DNA from 3 places in the Mesorhizobium loti R88b genome. Region 1 is predicted to be linked to each of the others. Evidence: predicted binding sites of a transcription regulator. Region 1 holds the regulator's gene; each other region holds the start of a gene.
The links. Region 1 encodes PhoB, which activates phosphate uptake and scavenging genes when phosphate is short. Its sites were predicted from a motif close to TGTCATNNANCTGTCAT; they were not measured.
Positions count from the first base shown of each region.

Region 2: a site for PhoB is predicted at 2,098-2,114, ahead of ppk2 (polyphosphate kinase 2). Genes of this name have one in related genera too.
Region 3: a site for PhoB is predicted at 1,497-1,513, ahead of phnF (phosphonate metabolism transcriptional regulator PhnF). Genes of this name have one in related genera too.

Region 1 covers NZ_CP033367.1:1,681,663-1,686,029, forward strand. The annotation lists gene pstC (phosphate ABC transporter permease subunit PstC) at 1-645, shown strand, start outside; gene pstA (phosphate ABC transporter permease PstA) at 650-1,501, shown strand; gene pstB (phosphate ABC transporter ATP-binding protein PstB) at 1,498-2,301, shown strand; gene phoU (phosphate signaling complex protein PhoU) at 2,327-3,034, shown strand; gene phoB (phosphate regulon transcriptional regulator PhoB) at 3,050-3,739, shown strand; gene EB235_RS08270 (hypothetical protein) at 4,017-4,367, opposite strand, start outside.
Region 2 covers NZ_CP033367.1:5,004,000-5,008,366, forward strand. The annotation lists gene EB235_RS24575 (glyoxalase superfamily protein) at 1-198, shown strand, start outside; gene EB235_RS24580 (dihydrofolate reductase family protein) at 380-1,024, shown strand; gene ppk2 (polyphosphate kinase 2) at 1,071-1,991, opposite strand; gene EB235_RS24590 (aldo/keto reductase) at 2,273-3,316, shown strand; gene EB235_RS24595 (glycosyl transferase family 90) at 3,343-4,314, opposite strand.
Region 3 covers NZ_CP033367.1:2,052,426-2,056,792, forward strand. The annotation lists gene EB235_RS10020 (carbon-phosphorus lyase complex subunit PhnI) at 1-343, opposite strand, end outside; gene phnH (phosphonate C-P lyase system protein PhnH) at 345-956, opposite strand; gene phnG (phosphonate C-P lyase system protein PhnG) at 956-1,417, opposite strand; gene phnF (phosphonate metabolism transcriptional regulator PhnF) at 1,530-2,279, shown strand; gene EB235_RS10040 (zinc-binding alcohol dehydrogenase family protein) at 2,294-3,310, opposite strand; gene EB235_RS10045 (ABC transporter permease) at 3,442-4,367, opposite strand, start outside.

The sequences.
Region 1 (4,367 bases):
TGCCCGCGCCCGCTGCGCCGCCCGATCGGCATGGCCGTCGAACTGCTGGCCGGCATCCCTTCGATCATCTACGGCATCTGGGGCCTGTTCGTGCTGGCACCGTTCCTGCAGACGACGATACAGCCCTTCATCATCAGCGTGTTCCATGGCATTCCCGGCCTTAACAGCCTTTTTGCCGGTCCGCCTTACGGCATCGGCCTGCTGACCTCGTCGCTGATCCTTGCCATCATGGTGCTGCCCTTCATCACCTCGATCACCAAGGACGTCTTCGACACGGTGCCGCCGGTATTGAAAGAGTCAGCCTACGGCATTGGCTGCACGACCTGGGAAGTGACCCGCCGCGTTGTCATCCCCTACACCCGCATCGGTATCATGGGCGGCGTCATGCTGGGCCTCGGCCGCGCGCTCGGCGAAACCATGGCAGTGACCTTCGTCATCGGCAACGCGCATCGCATCTCGACCTCGCTGTTTGCGCCGGCAACGACGATCTCGGCCACGATCGCCAATGAATTCACCGAAGCTGTCGGCGATCTCTACACCTCCTCGCTGGTGGCGCTCGGCCTCATCCTGTTCGTCATCACCTTCCTGATCCTTGCCATCGCACGCTACATGCTGATGCGCATCGACGCCCGCACCGGAGCCTGAGCCGATGTCGACAGCCTCATCGCTTCACAGCCGCCGCAAGAGCAGAAACTCGGTGATGATGACGCTGTGCGTCATTGCCGCGGGCATCGGGCTTGCCTGGCTGGCACTGATCCTCGGCGCGCTGGTCTACAAGGGTACCGCCGGCTTGTCGTTTGATGTCTTCACGCAAATGACGCCGCCGCCCGGCGACGCCGGCGGCCTGCTCAATGCCATCTATGGCAGCGTGGTGATGACGGTCATCGCAGTCATTGTCGGCACGCCGATCGGCGTGCTGGCCGGCACCTACATGGCCGAGTACGGCCGCTTCTCGAAGCTCACCACCGTGGTGCGTTTCATCAACGACATCCTGCTGTCGGCGCCGTCGATCATCATCGGCCTGTTCGTCTATGAATTGATGGTGCGGCCGATGGGGCATTTCTCGGCGATCGCCGGCGCTGTCGCGCTTGCCATCCTGGTCATCCCGGTCGTCGTGCGCACCACCGAGGACATGCTCAATCTGGTGCCCAACGCCTTGCGCGAAGCCGGCACCGCGATCGGTGCGCCGCGCTGGGTGGTCATCAAGTCGGTCGCTTACCGCGCCGCCCTTTCCGGCATCGTCACCGGCATATTGCTGTCGATCGCCCGTATCTCCGGCGAGACGGCACCATTGCTGTTCACGGCGCTCAACAACCAGTTCTGGTCGAGCAACCTCAACGCTCCGATGGCCAGCTTGCCGGTCACCATCTTTCAGTTCGCTCTCAGCCCCTATGAGGAATGGCAGCAACTGGCGTGGACCGGCGCACTCATCATCACATTGACGGTCCTCGCGCTCAGCATCGTTGCGCGCAGCCTGACCGGACGCAGAGAGGACAAATGAGCCAGATGTTGTCTCCAGACATGACGATCGCAACCGAGGCCGCCGCCAAGGTGAAAATCGAGGTCAAGAACCTCAATTTCTACTATGGCCAGTCGAAGGCGCTTAAGGACATCACACTGTCGCTGCCCGAGCGCAGCGTCACCGCCTTCATCGGACCGTCGGGTTGCGGAAAATCGACGCTGTTGCGCGTCTTCAACCGCATCTACGAGCTCTATCCCAAGCAGACCGCCGAGGGCCAGGTGCTGCTCGACGGCCAGAACGTTCTCGACCGTTCGCAGGACCTCAACCTCTTGCGCACCAAGATCGGCATGGTGTTCCAGAAGCCGACGCCGTTCCCGATGTCGATCTATGAGAACATCGCCTTTGGCGTCAGGCTCTATGAGAAGATCAGCAAGGCCGAGATGGATGGCCGTGTCGAGCAGGCGCTGAAGCGCGCAGCACTGTGGAACGAGGTCAAGGACAAGCTCAACGCCAGCGGTCTCAGCCTTTCCGGCGGCCAGCAGCAGCGGCTTTGCATCGCCCGCACCGTGGCGGTGAAGCCGGAAGTCATTCTGCTCGACGAGCCGGCGTCGGCGCTCGATCCGCTGTCGACCGCCAAGATCGAAGAGCTGATCGACGAGTTGCAAGCCGACTACACGATCGTCATCGTCACCCACAACATGCAGCAGGCGGCGCGCGTCTCGAAGCAGACAGCGTTCATGTATCTGGGCGAACTGGTCGAGTTCGACAAGACCGAGAAGATCTTCACTTCGCCCCGCGAGAAGCGCACGCAGGACTACATCACCGGCCGCTTCGGCTGATCGCACGCATACGAGGACCAGGATCATGGCCGAACACACGGTTGCAGCCTTCGACGAGGAGCTCGGACAAATCAGCAGGCTGATCAGCGATATGGGCGATCTCGCCGGCTCGATGGTCGGCGGCGCCACCAAGGCGCTGCTGAACTCCGACAATGCTCTTGCCCAGCGAGTCGTCTCCGACGACGCCATCATGGATGCCCGCCAACGCGAACTCGACGACCGCGCCATCACGCTGATCGCCAAGCGCCAGCCGATGGCCGACGATCTGCGCCATGTCGTCGGCTCGATCCGCATGGCCGGCGACCTCGAACGCATCGGCGACCTTGCCAAGAACATCGCCAAGCGCGTCGGCACCGTCGGTCTCAGCGCCACGCCGCGCGACCTGTCGCACTCCATCGATGCCATGGCGCAGCTGGTGCTGATCCAGGTGCATGGCGTGGTCGAGGAGTATGCGGCGGGTGACGGCGCGGCACTCGCCAAGCTGAGGAATGACGACGAGCGCATCGACGTCAAATACACCTCGGTGTTCCGCGAGCTGTTGACATACATGATGGAAGATCCGCGCAACATCACGGCGTGCACTCATCTGTTGTTCTGCGCCAAGAATCTCGAGCGCATCGGCGACCACGTGACCAACATCGCCGAAAATGCGTATTATGTGCTGACCGGCACGCAGCTGCCCGCCAATCGCCCGAAGCAGGACGAGACCGCAATGTCGGCGCCGGCGGCATAACAGGGTGACAAGCCGATGATCGCGCCACGCATCATGGTGGTGGAGGATGAGGAGCCGCTAGGCGTGCTCCTCCGCTACAATCTGGAATCTGAAGGTTACCAGGTCGAGGTGGTGACGCGCGGCGACGAAGCCGAAATCCGGCTGCAGGAAAACGTCCCCGACCTTCTGGTGCTCGATTGGATGGTGCCGGCGGTGTCCGGCATCGAACTCTGTCGTCGGCTAAGAATGCGGCCCGAGACCGAGCGGCTGCCGATCATCATGCTGACGGCGCGGGGCGAGGAAAGCGACCGCGTGCGCGGCCTTTCGACCGGTGCCGACGATTATCTGGTCAAGCCGTTCTCGACGCCGGAATTCATGGCCCGCATCAAGGCGCTGCTGCGCCGCGCCAAGCCGGAAGTGCTGTCCAGCGTACTCAAGGTCGGCGACATCGTGCTCGATCGTGAATCACACCGGGTCTATCGCAAGAAAAGCGAGATCCGGCTCGGGCCGACCGAATTCCGCCTGCTCGAATTCATGATGCGCCATCCCGGCCGCGTGTTCTCGCGCAGCCAGCTGCTCGACAATGTCTGGGGCGAGACGATCTACATCGACGAGCGCACGGTCGACGTGCATGTCGGCCGCCTGCGCAAGGCGGTCAACAATGGCCGTATGCCGGATGTGATCCGCACCATCCGTGGGGCGGGTTACGCGATCCGGGAAGATTAGGTCTTTCGGCGCGGAAGGTCCTACGGAGGTTCTCCGGGCAGGAAGGCGATGCTTCTCGCCAATCTCGTCGCCGCCGTGGGCTACTACGGCCGGCCGTCATACAGCCCGACACCAAGTCGCCTCACGGCTTCGAACTCACAGCGCTGTCGAACGCCTGCACCGAAGTCGTGCAATACATCATGCAGTTCTTGATGCTGGCCGATGAGCATCTGATCGCTCTCGAGAGAGCGGTGAGGCTGGAGTCAAAACAGATTGCTTGCACGATCAGTTCGTCGACTTATTGCTTATCGCTGTTATCGATTTGTTTCAAAAGTCCTATCACTCCGGCACACCCGCCTAATTCTGACAGCGCAAGCTCTTTCACGTGGGTGTCAGCATGTTCAAGGTCATGAGTCTTGGCTTGCTCCAGGCCCAAGCCTTCCATCGCATCGGCCACACCCATCGAGGCGACTTTAGCTTCGTCGCTCTTCGCCTTTTCAACACTTGCGGCGTGTGACAGGCACTCAGACTTTTCATAAACGTCGGCGAGCCACGGCCACAGAGGTGTGTGCTCGGCATTGCAAAGTCGTTCTGCCAGCACATGGACCGACACAGCCATTGCAATTGCCATACCCGGCATGTCGGGACT
Region 2 (4,367 bases), 3.3 Mb from region 1:
GAACATGCCGGCGACGCGACGCCGGGCGGCAACATGGTTGTGTACACGAAAGGCATTCGCGACTTTCATCGGGAGCTTGCGGCCAAGGACTACCGCTACATGAAGCCTGGCCTCGAGCACGAGGACGGGCGGCTGACGGTCGAGGTCATCGATCCGTTCAGCAACCATATCCGCTTCATGGAACTCACCGGCGAATAGCCTGATATTGCGTCTGCTCCGGCAGCCACCAGGCTACCCCAGCGCATCGCCACGCAACATTGCGGACGTCATTTGGTGACGGTGTCAGGACGTGTCTGCATCGTGAGGACCACCGCTTGCGACCTGCAATCGGTTTGCTACAACAAAACCGATTGCAGACATAATTGGTTAGGAGGCCTTCATGTCCAAGCTGCGTGTCAACGCGTTCACCCTGTCGCTCGACGGTTATGGCGCTGGTCCCGATCAGGATTTGGAGAATCCGCTCGGCGTCGGTGGGAAAGCGTTGCACAAATGGGCCTTCACGACCCGCACCTTCCGCAAGATGTTCGGCGAGGAAGGGGGCGCCTCCGGCGTCGACGAGGATTTCGCGGCGCGCAGCTTCGAAAATGTCGGCGCCTGGATCCTGGGGCGCAACATGTTCGGCCCGATCCGCGGCCCCTGGAAGGACGAAAGCTGGAAGGGTTGGTGGGGCGACAATCCGCCCTATCACGTGCCGGTCTTCGTGCTGACGCACCATGCGCGTGAGCCTATCGTCATGGAAGGCGGCACGACCTTTTACTTCGTGACCGAGGGCATCAGTTCGGCACTTGAGCAAGCGAAGGCTGCGGCTGATGGCAAGGATGTACGGGTTGGTGGCGGCGTCGCGACGATCAGGCAATACCTGCAGGAGAAACTTCTCGACGAGATGCATCTCGCGATCTCGCCTGTGCTGCTTGGCGGCGGCGAAAATCTTCTGGCAGGCCTCGACCTGCCGAAGCTCGGCTACCAATGCAGTGAACAGGTCGCCTCGCCGCACGCGATGCATGTGGTCATCAGTCGGACATAGCCATGACAACGGGGCGCCAGCCTAGAGACGGCGCCCCTTCCAAGGCTCAATACTTCTCCGGCACGTAAAGCTCGCGTGGCAGTGTCTGGCGCTCGTATTCGGGATTGAAGACGCGTTCCGGCAGCGTGATCTCCTCGTGCGGCACCTCTTCATACGGCACCTGCTTGAGCAGATGGTCCATGCAGTTCAGCCGCGCGCGCTTCTTGTCGTTGCCTTCGACGATGAACCAGGGCGCCTCGGGAATGTTGGTGCGGGCGAAGGTTTCTTCCTTAGCCTTGGTGTACTGCTCCCAGCGCACGCGCGACTGCAGATCCATCGGCGACAGCTTCCACTGCTTCATCGGGTCGTGGATGCGCATCAGGAAGCGCATCTGCTGTTCCTCGTCGGTGATCGAGAACCAGTACTTCACGACTGTGATGCCCGAGCGCACCAGCATCCGCTCGAACTCCGGCACATCGTGGAAAAACTCCTCGACCTGGTCGTGGGAAGCAAAACCCATCACCCGTTCGACGCCTGAGCGGTTGTACCAGGAGCGGTCGAACAGCACGATCTCGCCGCCGGCCGGCAGATGCGGGACATAGCGCTGGAAATACCATTGCGACTTCTCGCGCTCGGTCGGCGCCGGCAGCGCCACGACACGGGCGATGCGCGGATTGAGCCGCTGGGTGATGCGCTTGATGACGCCTCCCTTGCCGGCGGAATCGCGGCCTTCGAAAATCACCACCAGTTTCTTCTTGTGATAGGCGACCCAGGATTGGAGCTTGATCAATTCGGACTGCAGGCTGATCAAATCGCGAAAATATTGCATGCGGTCGATCGAAGGCGGATGCGAGTTCTTGTAGATCTTGGCGATCTCCATCGACAGCGCCGGCTCCGACATTTCGAGCTCATAATCTTCGTCGAGCGTGTCGGCGAGTTCGGCCTCAAGCCAATCCTTGGCAGGAGAATTCTGTTTTAGCTCGGTCATATCAGTTGCTCCGCTTGCAAGCCCTGTCGGTTCCCGTACGGCGCCGCAATTGCTGGCCAGCGGCCTGGAATGGAAACACCTTAGCCGAATTCAATATAGGCCGGCAGTGACGGTTTTATTGCAGCCCAGGCGCGATTGCCGCGGCTGCGGATTCCGCAATGCGTGATCGATCCACCATCTTTGCATGGCGACAAATCGGCCGAATTGTCCTACAAATCCCCGGTCGCATTCCGGGCTGCCCTTTCGTGGCGCCCCAATTCAACACAATCGCGAGGACTGACATGGAATACCGCACCCTTGGCCGTTCCGGCCTTAAGGTTTCGACACTGACCCTGGGCACCATGACCTTCGGCGGGGCAGGCCCCTTCGCCGCGGTCGGCAACAGCGATCTTACCGAAGCCAAGCGGATGATCGACATGTGCATCGACGCCGGCATCAACCTCATCGACACCGCCAATGTCTATTCGAACGGCCTGTCGGAGGAGATCATCGGCGAAGCGCTCGGCGGCAAGCGCAAGGGCGACGTGCTGATCGCCTCCAAGGCACGCATGCGGATCGGCAGCGGGCCCAACGACGAAGGCCTGTCGCGCTATCACCTGATCCGCGAATGCGAGAGGAGCCTGAAGCGGCTGAAGACAGATGTCATAGATATCTACTTCCTGCATGAATGGGACGGCGTGACACCCCTGGAGGAAACCATCGCGGCGCTCGACACGCTCGTCGCCCAGGGCAAAGTCCGTTACGTCGGCTGCTCCAACTATTCCGGCTGGCAGGTGATGAAGGCGCTCTCCATCAGCGACAGCCGTCACCAGCCGCGCTTCGTCACCCAGCAGATCCACTACACGCTGGAGGCTCGCGAGGCCGAATATGAACTGCTGCCGATCTCGGTCGACCAGGGGCTGGGCGTGCTGGTCTGGAGCCCGCTCGCCGGCGGATTGCTGTCCGGCAAATACCATCGCGACAGCCCGACCGCGCGGCAGCTCGCCGGCTGGTCGGAGCCGCCGATCCGCGACGAGGAACGCCTCTGGCGGATCGTCGATGTGCTTGTCGAGATCGGCAAGGCTCGCGCCGTATCGGCGGCGCAGGTGGCACTTGCCTGGCTGCTCGGCCGCCCTGCCGTCTCCTCGCTGGTGATCGGCGCTCGCAACGATGCGCAGCTCAAGGACAATCTCGCGGCCGCAAGCCTGGTACTCTCGGGCGAAGAGCGCGAACGCCTGGACGCGGTCAGCAGGCCGCCCCTGCTCTACCCCTACTGGCACCAGCAGCTGACAGTGAAGGATCGTTTTGGCGCCGCCGATCTCGTGATCGACCGGAGCAGCGTGTAGTATGCGGGCCTCGACAGCGTCGGCCGCTATCCCATTATGTAACGCCAGATTGCTGCGTCCGGGATAATCTGGCCGCTGAGGACGAAGTACTTGTAGAGCGCGAGCAGCGAGATCGCCTGCTCGGACCATTCATTGGAGAATTTGCGGCAGTAAGCGTTGGCCGAGGCAACGATGCGTTCGGCCGCGGCCGGGTGCTTTTCGAAATAGCTGACCTTATCAGTGAGATCGGCGAAATCCGGATCGAGCGGCACGTAGTGGACATTGGCTTCGAGTTGGCTCTCCGCAAACCACGTCTCGTAGGTCGGCGGCGGCATAAGGCAGAGCGAGTTCGAATTCATGATCCATTTGAGATTGGTCGCCACGTCATTGCCCTCGAGCGAGACGATGTAGCGGTAGCGCAAGTGTTGGCTGATGCTAAGGAAGGGCTTGCTATACCGCGCCGGTGCATCTGGCTTGTGTGCCCCGGCATCGCAGAACGGCAAGTCGCGCACCGCGTCGAGAAACCGTGTCCTGATCGGATTGTTGAGGTCGCCGCGCCAGACCACCGCCGGAAGCTTGTCGGCGAACGTGACGGCGTCCGCAGGCATGTGGAAGTGCCGGAACTTGTTGAACTTCATGATGAGGGCATTGCCATTGTCGGCGTGGATCGGCCGGTTCTTGACGAATGACGGGACCTTGGGCACCCCGATGACATCGCCAAATTCCAGGTCGAGGCGCAATCCGGGATCGAAGTAGCGGGCAAACTCTTTCAGGTCGTAATAGTACATGCTGCGTGTCGACGGCAGATTGTCGATACGCACGGCGTCCGGGCTGGGTGAGAAGGAATCCTGCAGTTTGTTGTAATAATTCAGCCGCCGGCGCACGGCCTCGTCCGATTGGGCCGCCTTTTCGAGGCGGTCCGCCAATCGTCGTCGAAAGAACGCCTGGGGGGCGATGTCGCGCATGACGTTTCGCGCGTAGTAGAAGAGCTTTGCCGTCGTTCGCTGGATGCTGGCCATAAGTCACTGTGATTGGGACAAACGCCACTAAACAAATGGCAGCCCTAATTGTT
Region 3 (4,367 bases), 370 kb from region 1:
CGCCGGGCAGGTCCTTGTAGGTTGCAGAGACGCGCCGTTCGACCCGCATCGCGCTGGTGTCGATGGCCTTGGAGTAACCGAAGCGCGGCAGCGTGGTGCGGTAGGCGCGCACCAGGAAGATCGCCTCGATCATGTCGCCGCGCGCCTGGACGATGGCGAGTGCCGCCAGTTCCCGGTCATAGAGCGAGCCTTCGCTCATCACCCGGTCTACGCCGAGTGCCAATTGCTCGACGATCTGGTCGAGGCGAAGTGCGGGCACCGATCGGTCGCCGCGCCGGCGGTCGGCGAGCAGGCTGTGGGCGTTGGCAATTGCGGCCTCGCCGCCTTTTACCGCGACATACATGCTACGCCTCCATCGTCTTGATGCGCGTCGTGCGCGGCAGGCAGGCTATGCCTTCAGCGGTGGCGAGAATGATGTCGACGCCGCGCGGAAAACGCTTGGTGTTCTGCTTCCACTGCTCGACGAAGTGGCGCGGCATCTGCGCCGGCGCGATCGTGGCGCTGGTTTCGATGCCAGGACCTTCGAGCAGCAGCGGAGCGCCTGAAGTGAGGTCGCTGACCTGCAGGATCAGTGTGGTCGAGCGGTCGGGATAATCCTGCGTGCCCTGCGAAAAGCCGTCCAGCGCCATCATCTCGGCCGGCGTGGCGACAAATGCGAAATGCGCGTCGGCCGGCGTGTTGGCCAGCGGCGCGCCGGTGTGGAAACCAAGCCAGGAGCCGATCGCGGCGGAGGCGTGCAGGGCCGGGTCGAGCCAGAGCGGCGTGTCGTTGTCGCACAGCGCCAGGGCTACGGCACCGGCGATTGCCGAGAGCGGCGCCGGCGGGCGGGCCAAGGTCGGCAGAGGCTGCGCACTGCCCGGCCGCGCCATGGCGTCCATGACGGCACGGAAAACGGTCTGGGCGTTGAACACCGGATCGGCGAAACCGCCCTCGATCGATTGCGCTGCGATATCCATCAGTCTTCTCCGCGAACCATGGTGAAGAAATCCACCTTCGTAGCCGCCGTCTCGGCGCGGCGTTTTTCATGGGCAGTGGTGAGCGCCGATCTCAAAGGCGCGATCAGCCTGGCCTCGACCTCGGCGCGGCGGGCAGGGTCCTGCCACAGCGCGTCGGCTATTGCCGCCAGCTTTGCCTTCTGCTTGTCGCGGCCAAGCGCATAGCAATGGCCGACCTGTCCGGACGGCAGCCGCACGGTGGCGCGGGTGACGGTCGCCTCGCCGACATTGAAGGGCGCGCCGCCTCCGCCGATGCGGCCGCGCAGCGTCACCAGGCCGGTCTCGGGACCGCGCAGCAATTCGGCTTGCGAAGGCAGGCCGGCCTCGTTCCAGAGCCGGACGATATCGTCGCCGCTCGATTGCGCCAGTGTCGCCATGGCGGCCTTGCGCTCGGCCTGGTCGCGGGCTTCCTGTCCTCGCATCAGCAACATTCCTCTTGGCTAAATTTGTCTATTGATATAGACAACTATACAAATTATACATATTACCTAACGTGTGTCCATGACGGGTGGATGACAGGGCCGGGGGCGAGTCATGATTGGGCAAATGGCGGCCGACAGCATCGAGCGGCGCAGCGGCGTGTCGCTGTGGCGGCAGATTGCCGACAAGATCCTGCACGGAATTGCGGTGGGCGACTTCGCCGAGAATGCCGCGCTGCCGCCGGAAGTGGCGCTCGCCGAACGCTATGGCGTCAACCGCCACACGGTGCGCAGCGCCATATCGGCCCTCGTGCAGGAAGGTGTGCTGCGGGCCGAGCAGGGGCGCGGCACCTTCGTCCTGTCGCGCAAGCGGCTGTCCTATCCGATCGGCGCGCGCACGCGCTTTTCGACAGGCCTGCAAGGGCAGACGTCGGAACGGCATATCGTGCTGCTCTCCTCATCGGTCGAGCCGGCCAGCCAGCGTGTCGCCGAGGGGCTTGGCCTTGCCAGGGGCGCCGAGGTGATAAGGTTGGAGACGCGCGGCGAAGCCGATGGACGGCCTGTGTCACGCGCCGCCGGCTGGTTTGAGGCCAAGCGCTTTGCCGGCATCGAGAAGGCGATGGCTGAGACCGGCTCGATTACCGCGTCGTTGGCTCGTTTCGGCATAGACGATTATCTCAGGCAGTCCACCGTGCTGTCGGCGCGCCACGCCGATGCGGCCGATCTCGCCGACCTCGCCCTGCAGCCGGGCGCCATCGTGCTGGTGACGACCTCCGTCAATGTCACGCCTGACGGCCAGCCGGTCCAGTTTTCGGAGTCACGCTTCCCGGCGGAACGGGTCGAGCTGAAGCTGTCGGCGCTCTAAGCGTCCGTCGCAGTTTATCCAATTGCGATCACAGCCTTGATCAGGCCGGACTTCTCATGTGCCCAGCGGGCGAGATCGCGCGGCGTATCGGCAAGCGAGGTACGGTGGGTGACGAGCTTGGCCAGCGGTACGGCGCCGTTGCGGATCGAGGCAGCGACATGGTCGAAGTCGGCACGTAGCGCATTGCGGCTGCCGATTAGCGTCATTTCACGCTTGTGGAATTCCGGGTCGGAAAAGACGATGTCGTCCTTGACCACACTGACCAGCACCAATGTCCCGCCATGCGCGACATGGGCGAAGGCCGACTGCACCGAGGCGGTGTTGCCGGTGGCGTCGAAGACCACGTCGAAGCCTTCGCCTGATGTCGCTTCCCTGATCAGATCGGGTACCGAGCCGCGCGAGCCGTCGAGGGTCTGGAAGCCGAGTTCGGCCGCCGCGAAGGCAAGCCGTTCGCTGCTCATGTCGAGCAGCGCCACGTCGAGCCCGGCGATGCGGGCGAAGATGGCGGTGCCGAGCCCGATCGGGCCGGCGCCGATGACCAGCGTGCGGGCACCGGCATCAGCCCTAGCACGCCGCACGGCATGCGCGCCGATGGCCAGGAATTCGACGGCGGCGGCGTCGGCCAGCGACAGGCCATTGGCCGGATAGAGGTTTTGCGCCGGCACCAGGATCTTCTCGCACATGGCGCCGTCGCGATGCACGCCGAGCACCTCGATCTTGACGCAGCAGTTCGGCTTGCCGTGCCGGCAGGCGATGCACTTGCCGCAGGACAGATAGGGATTGATGACGACCGGTTCACCAACCGCAAGGTCGACGCCTTCACCGGTCTCGACGATCGTTCCCGACACCTCGTGGCCCATGATGCGGGGATAGGCGAGGAACGGGTGCTTGCCCTCGAAAATGTGGTAGTCGGTGCCGCAGATGCCGACATGGCTGACTGCCACCAGCGCCCAGCCAGCGGGTGGTTTTCCAGGCGCGGGACGGTCTTCCAGGGCAAGGTCGCCGGGCGAGCGGCAGACGACGGCTTTCATATCTTGATCCAGTCTGTCTCATTCTTGAAGCAATTCCTGTGGGAAAACCGCTTCACACTTTTCCTGGAATTGCTCCGATGAAATCGCCGGCCCCGCTTGTGTGGCGGTCCGGCGATTGATTGCTCGTCGGTCTACTTGCCGCGGCGGCGTAGCCCGTCGAAGTAGACGATGATGATGATCAGCGCGCCGGTGATGATACGCTGCCAGAACGAGTTGACGTTGAGCAGGTTGGCGCCGTTGTTGATGGTGGCCAGGATGAAGGCGCCGAGCAGCGGCCCATGCACCGAGCCGACGGCGCCGAACAGCGAGGTGCCGCCGATGACCGACGAGGCGATTGCCTGCAGTTCCCAGCCCTCTGCCTGGGTCGGATTGCCGATGCCGATGCGGGCGGCAAGCAGCACGCCGACGAAGGCCGCGCACAGGCCCGACAGCGTGTAGGCCATGTAGATGGTGCGCTGCACGTTGACGCCGGAGAGGCGCGAGGCCTCGGCGTTGGAGCCGACCGAGAAGAGATACCGGCCCCAGCGGCTGTGATGCAGGAAAACATAGGCCGGAATGCCGACCAGAATGACCATCCAGAACAAATTGGGGATGCCGATGAAGGAATTGCGCGAGAAAGCCGTGAAGCTGTCGCTGTTGATGTTGATCGAATTGCCGTTGGTCATCAGCAAGCCGATGCCGCGCAGCGAGGTGAGCGTCGCCAGCGTGATGATGAAAGGTGGCAGGCCCATCTTGACGATGCCGAAACCGTGAAACATGCCGATGGCAACGCCGACCAGCAGCGTCGCCAGAATGGCAAGCCATATGGGGACACCGGCATTGATCAGCAGGGCAACGATGACGGTGGCGAAGCCGACGACGGCGCCGACCGACAGATCGATGCCGCCGGTGATGATGACGAAGGTCTGGCCGACCGCCATGATGGCGATCATCGAGCCCTGGCGCAGAAGATTGGCGATGTTGTTGCCCGAGGCAAAGCTTGGCGTCGCCAAGGAGAGGATGATCCAGAGCAGCACCAGCAAAGCCAGCAGCGTCAGCCCGAACAGGACGTTGTAGT